Regions from separate parts of the Kandleria sp. genome, predicted to be linked through region 1. Evidence: riboswitches for the same ligand, from Rfam matches in the RefSeq annotation. Region 1 holds a riboswitch; the other holds the start of a gene.

What was found. Region 1 has a riboswitch for FMN ahead of ribD (bifunctional diaminohydroxyphosphoribosylaminopyrimidine deaminase/5-amino-6-(5-phosphoribosylamino)uracil reductase RibD). Riboswitches for the same ligand answer to the same signal wherever they lie in the genome.
Region 2: it holds a riboswitch for FMN, as region 1 does, so the genes downstream of both, J6L95_RS02170 (ECF transporter S component) here and ribD (bifunctional diaminohydroxyphosphoribosylaminopyrimidine deaminase/5-amino-6-(5-phosphoribosylamino)uracil reductase RibD) in region 1, are expected to answer to the same signal.

What each region holds. Positions count from the first base shown of each region.
Region 1 is NZ_JAGBIX010000010.1:3,529-8,127, reverse strand. It holds gene J6L95_RS10880 (helix-turn-helix domain-containing protein) at 1-35, opposite strand, end outside; gene J6L95_RS01955 (hypothetical protein) at 367-561, shown strand; gene J6L95_RS01950 (hypothetical protein) at 706-1,020, shown strand; gene J6L95_RS01945 (hypothetical protein) at 1,133-1,387, shown strand; gene J6L95_RS01940 (DUF3592 domain-containing protein) at 1,406-2,119, shown strand; FMN riboswitch at 2,181-2,294, shown strand; gene ribD (bifunctional diaminohydroxyphosphoribosylaminopyrimidine deaminase/5-amino-6-(5-phosphoribosylamino)uracil reductase RibD) at 2,433-3,578, shown strand; gene ribE (riboflavin synthase) at 3,588-4,229, shown strand; gene J6L95_RS01925 (bifunctional 3,4-dihydroxy-2-butanone-4-phosphate synthase/GTP cyclohydrolase II) at 4,242-4,599, shown strand, end outside.
Region 2 is NZ_JAGBIX010000011.1:34,282-38,880, reverse strand. It holds gene J6L95_RS02180 (L,D-transpeptidase) at 1-283, shown strand, start outside; gene J6L95_RS02175 (putative manganese transporter) at 437-1,255, shown strand; FMN riboswitch at 1,328-1,440, shown strand; gene J6L95_RS02170 (ECF transporter S component) at 1,510-2,115, shown strand; gene J6L95_RS02165 (aspartate kinase) at 2,259-3,587, shown strand; gene J6L95_RS02160 (hypothetical protein) at 3,692-3,997, shown strand; gene argF (ornithine carbamoyltransferase) at 4,043-4,599, shown strand, end outside.

The DNA of each region.
Region 1 (4,599 bases):
TATCTTTCATTTATGGTAAGATGATTATAGTTCATAGTTCTCTATTGTTTAATGTTTGTTTGGACACTTACATTTTAACACTTGAGATCTATGAACTTTTTAAATATTGAACTTGTTATGGTAAATTAAAAAAACGTTGTTGTTTGAACGTTTTTGGAGAATGGCTTAAAATCAAGATGGGAAATGTTAAAGACAAGGGCTTAGTCAATGCATTACTGACAGTATGCTTGGTGCTATGGTTATATTTTGGCTATCTTTATCGTAAATATGGAATTGTTTATGCGATGATAGCACATTTGATTTCAGATTTATCAATGATTATAGTTTTCTTGTAATTAAATTTATAAAGAAGGATAAGTTATTACAATGAATCAATATTTAAACAGTATTAGAAGCAAAAATACAACACTTTCTTTAAAGAGAAAAATAATCAGTACGATTATTGTGTTGTGTATTGGATTATTCTTAGGTGCTTTATCAAAGTACTTAGATGAAAATCAGCTTACAGGTATTCTTGGTCAGTTAGATCTGTCAAATTATTTAGGACGTTTTTCTATATGAATTGTTTTAGCCTTAGCTATATCTATATATAGTGCTTCACCAATAAGAGCAGGATTAAATGTTCTATTATTTTTTACAGGAATGTTTATCACATATTATGCTTATACAAAATTCATTTCAGGATTTTTCCTATTAAGTTATATCATGATCTGGGTAGGCTTCACTCTTGTTTCTCCCTTTTTAGCAATGCTCTGCTGGTATGCAAAAGGGGATGGAAAAATAGCAATAGTGATTTCAAGTGGTATTTTAGGTTCACTATTATCATTGACAGTCAATCTTACGCAAGGGTTTCAAATCTATAGTTATATGGACCTTATCACATGGGTTATTGCGGTAATTCTTTTGAGAAGAAAACCAAAAGAATTGGCTGTCGTTGTTTTCTTATCTATTGTAATCGCATTTGTACTACAGGCTACTTCTTTATATTGGGAAAGATTGATACCATTTTCTTTTGTTTAATTAATAAAAGTCATATTGAGTATACTCGATATGACTTTTTTATTGCATCATAATTCAAGGGATAGTACGATAAATGTATGTATTTTGGGAATCTATGTTTGGGGGAAATGAGATGGCAATTTTATCAATGTTTGTGATCATGTTGTTTTTATTAATCTGCTTTGCTGCAATTATTGCGTTATTATGTGTTGTTCTTGGAATTGGAAGTGTTGGTATTACAACCCTTATTTCAGGAATTGTTTTAACACTTACAGGGAAGAACTCAAGGCATTCTACGATGTTAAATACAATTGGAATAATACTTCTTATCTTTGGTATTATCACCTTGCTTGTTTTTAGCTCATTGATTTATTACTTTATTGTTTAGGAAAACGAGGGAAATACTATGATACAAAATATACTTTTTATCATTTTTATAGCATGTGCAATAGCTTATTATCTTATAGGACGTTTTGGACTAGAAAATATCAAAAAGTATTTGCACTTAATTGTTTCGGGATTTGCATTATTTATGCTTTTTATAGGAATATTAAATTATCAGGGAGCGCAGTATAGTAAAAATTTTAAATGTGTTCCTGGCTATATTACAGATGTAAAGAGTACAAGAAGATATGTTTCAAAACATTTTAGGACAGAGTATTCATGTGTTATTCATTATACTTTTACGGATGGAAAAATGTATTATACAAAACAGGATGGACTTGTAGATAAGCCCAATGAAAACTTATCAAAGGTGTGGGTGAGCCGTGATAATGAAGAAGTGCACATGTTTTCTCCAAAAAGTTCATTATCATCTTCCATGTATAATTTTATGTTGGCAGGACTCTTATTTTTAATCAGTATTCCACTCTTTATTCTTCATAAAAAGAAGTATCCAAGACTTTCTGCAGATGAGTTAGAGGATGCAAGCATTATCGGTATGATTATGAGCTTTGTTGGAGGAATTGTTGCTGTATTGAATATCAATGCGGTCATTGGTAATTTTATCCGTCATGAAAGTATTGAATACTTTAATTTAGATATATTTGTCGTAGGTCTTTTAATAACTGTTGTTTCTATTATTGTTGTAGTATATTCAAAAAGAAAACTGAAATATTGATCTTAATAATTATTTGTCATTGACGAATATCTAGAAGTATATTATCTTTAGATATAGAATTGAATATCTTCGGGGCAGGGTGAAATTCCCTACCGGCGGTAAAGCCCGCGAGCATTATGCATGAATCGGTGAAATTCCGATGCCGACAGTACAGTCTGGATGGAAGAAGAACAAGTAGTGATATTTATTGTCATACTTTTTTGTGTAGAAAATGTTCCGAGCAGAAATGTTCGGAATTTTTGTTTATACGGGAGTAGTGTCGATATTTGAATGGCCCCACATGCAGTGGGGTCTTTTTTTAGGAGAAAAGATTATGAAAAAAGATGATGCTTATTATATGAGACGTGCTATCTCTTTAGCGAAGCTAGGAGAAGGATACGTGCATCCTAATCCTTTGGTAGGCGCTGTGATTGTAAAAGAGGGCACGATTGTCGGAGAGGGGTATCACAAGAAATGTGGGACTCTTCATGCGGAAAGAAATGCTTTTGCCTCTTTAAGAGATAAAGAGGATGCATTGCATGCGACTATGTATGTCACCTTGGAACCTTGTGCTCACTATGGGAGAACACCCCCCTGTACTGAGGCAATTATTGAACATGGAATCTCAAAAGTGATTATTGGATCAAGAGATCCCAATCCTTTGGTAAGTGGAAAAGGAGCACGAATATTAAGAGAACACGGTATCGAGGTTATCGAAGATTTTCTAAAAGAAGAATGCGATGAAATCAACACCATCTTCTTTCACTATATAACCAAGAATGTTCCTTATGTCTTTATGAAATATGCTTCTACAATGGATGGTAAGATTGCTACGAAAACAGGTCAATCAAAGTGGATTTCAGGAGAACTTTCAAGAAGAGATGTACATTTTCTTCGTCATCGCTGTATGGGTATTCTTGTTGGCATCAACACTGTGCTTACAGATGATCCAAGTCTTACTTCACGTTGTCAAATAAATCAAGAAATAGAAAGTGATTTTATCAAGAAGGTAGATTATCAAGTCAAACCACTTAATCCTATTCGTATCGTACTCGATACACAGTTACGTATTTCTCTTGATTGTAAGCTAGTAAAGACAGCTAAAGAGATAAAGACCATTGTGGCCTGTAGTGAAGATGTAGAAGAAAACAAAGCAAAGATGCTAGAAGAAAAAGGAGTAGAGGTACTTCGTATTAAAAAAGATAAAGGACATTTATCATTGAAGCAGTTAATAAATATCCTTGGAAAAAGAGGAATAGATAGCCTTCTAATTGAAGGAGGAGGCACACTCAATGAATCAGCCATTAGAGAAGAAATCGTAGATGAAGTGCAAGTATATTTAGCACCAAAAATCTTTGGTGGAAATGGAATGACTCCGGTACGAGGAGAAGGTGTAAGTGAAGTGAGTGAAGCTCAAGAGTTTAAGCTTTATTCAGTAGAAAAGATGGGGGAAGATCTAAAAATCTGTTATAGAAGGTAAGGTGAAAAAATGTTTACAGGGATTGTAGAAGAAGTTGGACAAGTAGAAACACTAAGAATAAATGGAGATCATGGAACAATTTCTATCAAGGCTCATAAAGTGCTAGAAGCGACAAAGCTCGGTGATAGTATTGCGGTAGATGGAATATGTCTTACGGTGACTTATTTATCTGCCCATCACTTTCATGCAGATGTCATGAAAGAAACAGTGAGAAGAAGCAGTCTTTCACAAAAAAGACAGGGAAGCTATGTCAATCTTGAAAGGGCGATGAGAGCCGATGATCGTTTTGGGGGACATATTGTATCAGGTCATATTGATGGTGTTGGTACTATAGAAAACATCATTCCAGATGGCAATGCCTATTGGTATGAAATCAAATGTAAAAAAGAGATTCTGGATGGAATTGTAGAAAAAGGTTCGATTACTATTGATGGAATAAGTCTTACAGTTGCCAATGTAAGTGAGAAAAGCTTTAAGGTTTCTATTATTCCTCATACAAGAGAACAGACAACACTAGGACATAAAAGCGTGGGGGATTATGTCAACCTTGAGAATGATATCTTAGGAAAATATGTTCAGAAATTTATGAGCAGACAATTAGAAGAAAAGCATGAATTAACTTATGAAATGTTAGAAGAATATGGATACTAGGAAGGAGACACTATGAAAGAATTTCGTTATGGCACAATTGAACAGGCTTTAGAAGATTTAAGACAAGGGAAAATCATCATGGTAAGTGATGATGAAGATCGTGAAAATGAAGGAGATATGATCTGTGCAGCAGAGTTTGCATCAACAGAAAATATCAATAAGATGGCCAGTCTTGCAAAAGGACTGATTTGTACACCAATGTCTAAACAACATGCAGAAAGATTAGGATTACCGCCAATGGTTCTAGATAATACTGATAATCATGGGACAGCCTTTACTGTTTCCATTGATCATATCAAGACTACGACAGGAATCTCTGCAGAAGAGAGAGGCATGACAATTCAGGCTTGTGCAAGTGAAAAAACAAGAC
Region 2 (4,599 bases), on a different contig from region 1:
AGAAGCTAAGAGAAAAACAACTACTGGTGCTTATTGGATCAAGCAAAGACAGCTTCACCGAGTTCTAAAAGGTGATGGTTATTCAACACCAGTTACTTATTGGGTACGTATTACTTGGACAGGTACAGGTTTCCATGCTGCACCATGGCAGTCATGGGGTAGCTGGAGTCCTTCTTACTACTTATCAAGAGGATCACATGGATGTGTCAACTTACCAGGAGATGCTGCAGTTAAGATCTACAATTTAGCTCAATATGGTGACATGGTATTTATGCATTATTAATATGAAATGTACAGATCAATGATCTGTACATTTTCTTTTTTGATGGGTTAAAAACATGAACAATTCAACAATTCTTTAATTGTATTTTTCACAATCTAATTGCTTGCATTATATCAAACTTGTGATATAATCCTTAACTATTGGAGGAGAAATATGGATATTTTGTTAGACCCTATTATGGATTCAGTAAAAGCATTGCCAGTGCTTTTTATTGCATTTCTTGTTGTTGAAATTCTAAAGAATAAAAATATAGCCAACAGAGTATTGGCACATACGCGATTAGGTCCACCTGTCGGTGCGCTTCTAGGTACTATTCCACAGTGTGGTTTTAGTGTTGTGGCTGCTCAGCTTTATGGCATGAGAGTAGTGACAATGGGAACATTGATAGCTATTTTCATGGCTACAAGTGATGAGGCGATTCCTATTCTTCTTGTGCATCCTCACCTTTTTGGCATGATGTTACTGCTTATTGCCGCAAAATTTGTTGTTGGAGCAGTGACTGGTGTCATTGTTGATGCTATTCATCATGAAGAAGATGATTCATATGAATATATTGAAATAGAAAGCTGCAGCTGTGGTACAGGTGTTAATTTATGGATTAATGTATTTTCCCAGACATTAAAGATTTTCTTCTTTATCTTACTAACTAACATTGTTATGACATTGCTTATTGCCTGGGTAGGAGAAGAAACTTTATCTACAGTCCTTAAACAGAACATTTTCCTACAGCCCCTTGTAGCTGGACTTGTTGGATTTATTCCTAACTGTGCTGGAAGTGTAATCTTAACGCAGCTTTATGTCACAAATGCTTTATCATTTGGTGCACTATTTACAGGATTAACAACATCTGCTGGTGTTGGAACAATCGCATTGTTCGCTTACCATAAGAATGTAAAAAAGAATATTGCCATTTTATGTATTTCTTACATTGTTTCTACACTTGTAGGATACATCTTGATTATTGCATTATAAAGTCGGGTCTTCCGACTTTTTTCTTTACAATAAAGACAGCTGTAGTATAATGAGCGTGTAGCGAAGCTACACATAAATCTTTGGGGCAGGTGAAATTCCTGATCGGCGGTGATAGTCCGCGAGCGCAAGCATGAATCGGTGTAATTCCGATACCGACGGTATAGTCCGGATGGAAAAAGATGGTGGTATTATATTTACTTTTTCAATCTCCCAAAGTCATTGGGAGATTTTTTTCACCATAGAAAGAAGGAAAAATGAAAAATAAGAAATTAAACACGAAAGCGATGATTATGATTTCAATGTTAGGGGCAATCGCTGCACTATTGATGTTTTTTGAATTAAGTGTACCTTTCATCCTACCATTTATTAAGCTTGATATCTCTGAACTTCCAGTTATGCTTAGCGGTTTTCTATTCGGACCATTGCTTGGGGCACTGAGTGCGGTTATCAAGATTGCGATTAAGCTCATTATCAAACCTACAAGTACAATGTATGTAGGAGAGTTATCTAATCTTATTTTAAGTATTGTCTACCAGGGGGTTGCTGCCGCGATCTATCGTCACTTTAAGACAAAGAAAGGGGCAATGATTGGGCTAGCTGTTTCAACTTTAACGACAAGTGTATTATCCATTGTATCCAACGTGTTATTTATTTTCCCATTTTATGTAAATGTGATGAAATTGCCAATGGCTGCCATTGTAGGTATGGCACATAAGGCTGCACCTTGGGTTAATGATGCGACAACTATGTTTTTAACAACCATCTTCCCATTCAATATCTTAAAATTTGGGATCGTATCAATTTTAACATTGCTTATTTATAAGCCATTAAGTAGAGTTATTAAGAAAAATATGCAGTAAAAGGGTATCCTCATATTTATGAGGATGTCTTTTTTATAAATATTAATTATTATTTTAGATATTTCATAATTTATAAAAAATTGTTATTGATTATTGTGAGAATAAATTGTATTCTAAAGAATATAAAATGGGGGAAAACTATCGTGGTAAAAGTAGTAAAATTTGGTGGCTCATCTTTAGCCGATGCCAATCAGTTTAAAAAAGTAAAAAGAATTATTAAGTCAGATAAAGATAGACGCTATGTTATTCCTAGTGCTCCTGGGAAGAGAAATAAGGATGATACTAAAGTTACAGATTTATTGATTCTTTCTTATTCTCACAGAAACGAAGAAGATTTTGAACAGATTTTTGATGAAATTAAAGGACGCTATGATGAAATTATTGCTGGTTTAAAACTTGATTATTCTTTAGATGAAGAATTTATCAAGATTAAAGAAGCAATTAAAAATAAAGCAAGCTTTGATTATGTAGTCAGCAGAGGAGAATATCTAAATGGGCTATTATTATCAAAGTATCTTGATATTGATTTTGTAGATGCTGCTGACGTTATTCGTATTGATAGTAAAGGGAACTACGATGCAGAGCAGACTGATGATCTATTGAGAGATGCGCTTGCTAAACATGAATACGCAGTTATTCCTGGATTCTATGGAAGAAAGAATGATCATAGTGGAGAAATTCAGGCTTTCTCTAGAGGTGGTTCTGATGTTACAGGATCAATTGTCGCAAAGTGTGCGAATGCAAACTTATATGAGAACTGGACTGATGTTTCAGGTTTCTTGATTGCAGATCCACGTATTGTTAAAGATCCATTGCCAATTGATTCAATCACATATGGAGAATTAAGAGAACTTTCTTATATGGGTGCTAGTGTTCTTCATGAAAATTCTATTTTCCCTGTTAGAAAAGCAGGTATTCCTATTAATATCAAAAATACCAATGCCCCTGAAGATCCAGGTACATTGATTGTAGAAAGTACAGTACATAGACCAACTCACATTATTACTGGTTTAGCTGGTAAGAAAGGTTTTGCGACTGTCACTATTGAAAAAGATATGATGAACTCAGAAGTTGGCTTTGGCAGAAAAGTACTTCAGGTCTTTGAAGAATATGGTCTTTCATTTGAACATATGCCTTCAGGCATTGATACAATGACAATTGTTGTGAATACAAAAGAATTTGTACCTCATGAACAGGAAATCCTTGCTGGCATCCACCGTGCTGTTAATCCTGATCGCATTGACCTTGAATCTGATTTAGCCCTAATCGCAATCGTAGGTCGTGGTATGAAGGCAAGCCGTGGTACTGCCGCAAAAGTATTTAATGCATTAGCTAAAAAGAAAATTAATATTAAGATGATTGATCAGGGATCATCTGAACAAAATATCATTGTTGGAGTAAGAAATGTCTACTTCAATGAAGCAATCAAAGCCATCTATGATGCCTTTGTAGAAAGAGAAGATCTTGCATAGATCTTCTTTTTTCATATAAAAAATATCATATCTTTTGTATTTCAAAACACTCAAAGATATGATAATATTTATATATTGAAATTCAAAATAAAGGAGATGGTCCCATGGGATACGTATTGCTTTTTATTGCATTATTATTTTTCGCATTGCTTTTTGGATATAAGTTATTTTATTATCGTAGAAGAAATATCAATCGTGCGAGTTATTATCTATCAGGACTGATCTTGATTTTATTATTCACTATTCTTTATATATTAAATTTTATCGTCGATTTGTCAGGGTTTGATACAAGTCTTGTCTATATATTCTTATGTATGTTTTATGCGGTTGCAGTTGTTGCAGTGGTCTTTGTAGTTAGATATGTTGCTTTTTATCTCTTGAACTTTATGAGAGAAATTAATAGAAAATAGCGTGTATTTCTTATATAATGATGTTTATATTAGGGGGATATTACTATGAATTTAAGAGGTAAACATTTTTTAACGCTAAAAGATTACTCTAAAGAAGAAATTCTTTATTTGGTTGATTTAGCCGCAAAACTTAAAGAAAAGAAGAAAGCTGGCCAGATTGGTCATGAATTAGAAGGAAAGAATATTGTATTATTATTTGAGAAGACATCTACTAGAACAAGATGTTCATTTGAAGTGGCTGCCAATGATGAAGGGGCACATGTAACATACCTTTCCAATTCACAGATGGGAACTAAGGAATCTATTGAAGATACTGCTAAAGTACTTGGTAGAATGTATGATGGTATTGAATTTAGAGGCTCTAGTCAGAAGACAGTAGAAGATCTAGCTAAATATTCTGGTGCGGTTGTATGGAATGGATTGACTGATGTTGATCATCCTACTCAGACATTGGCAGATTTCTTGACAATCAAGGAACATTTAAATAAGCCATTGAATGAAGTGAAATTTGTATTTACTGGAGATATCAGAAACAATGTTGCTTATGGACTTGCTTATGGAGCATGTAAAGTCGGTATGGATTTCGTGTTGCTTGGTCCTGG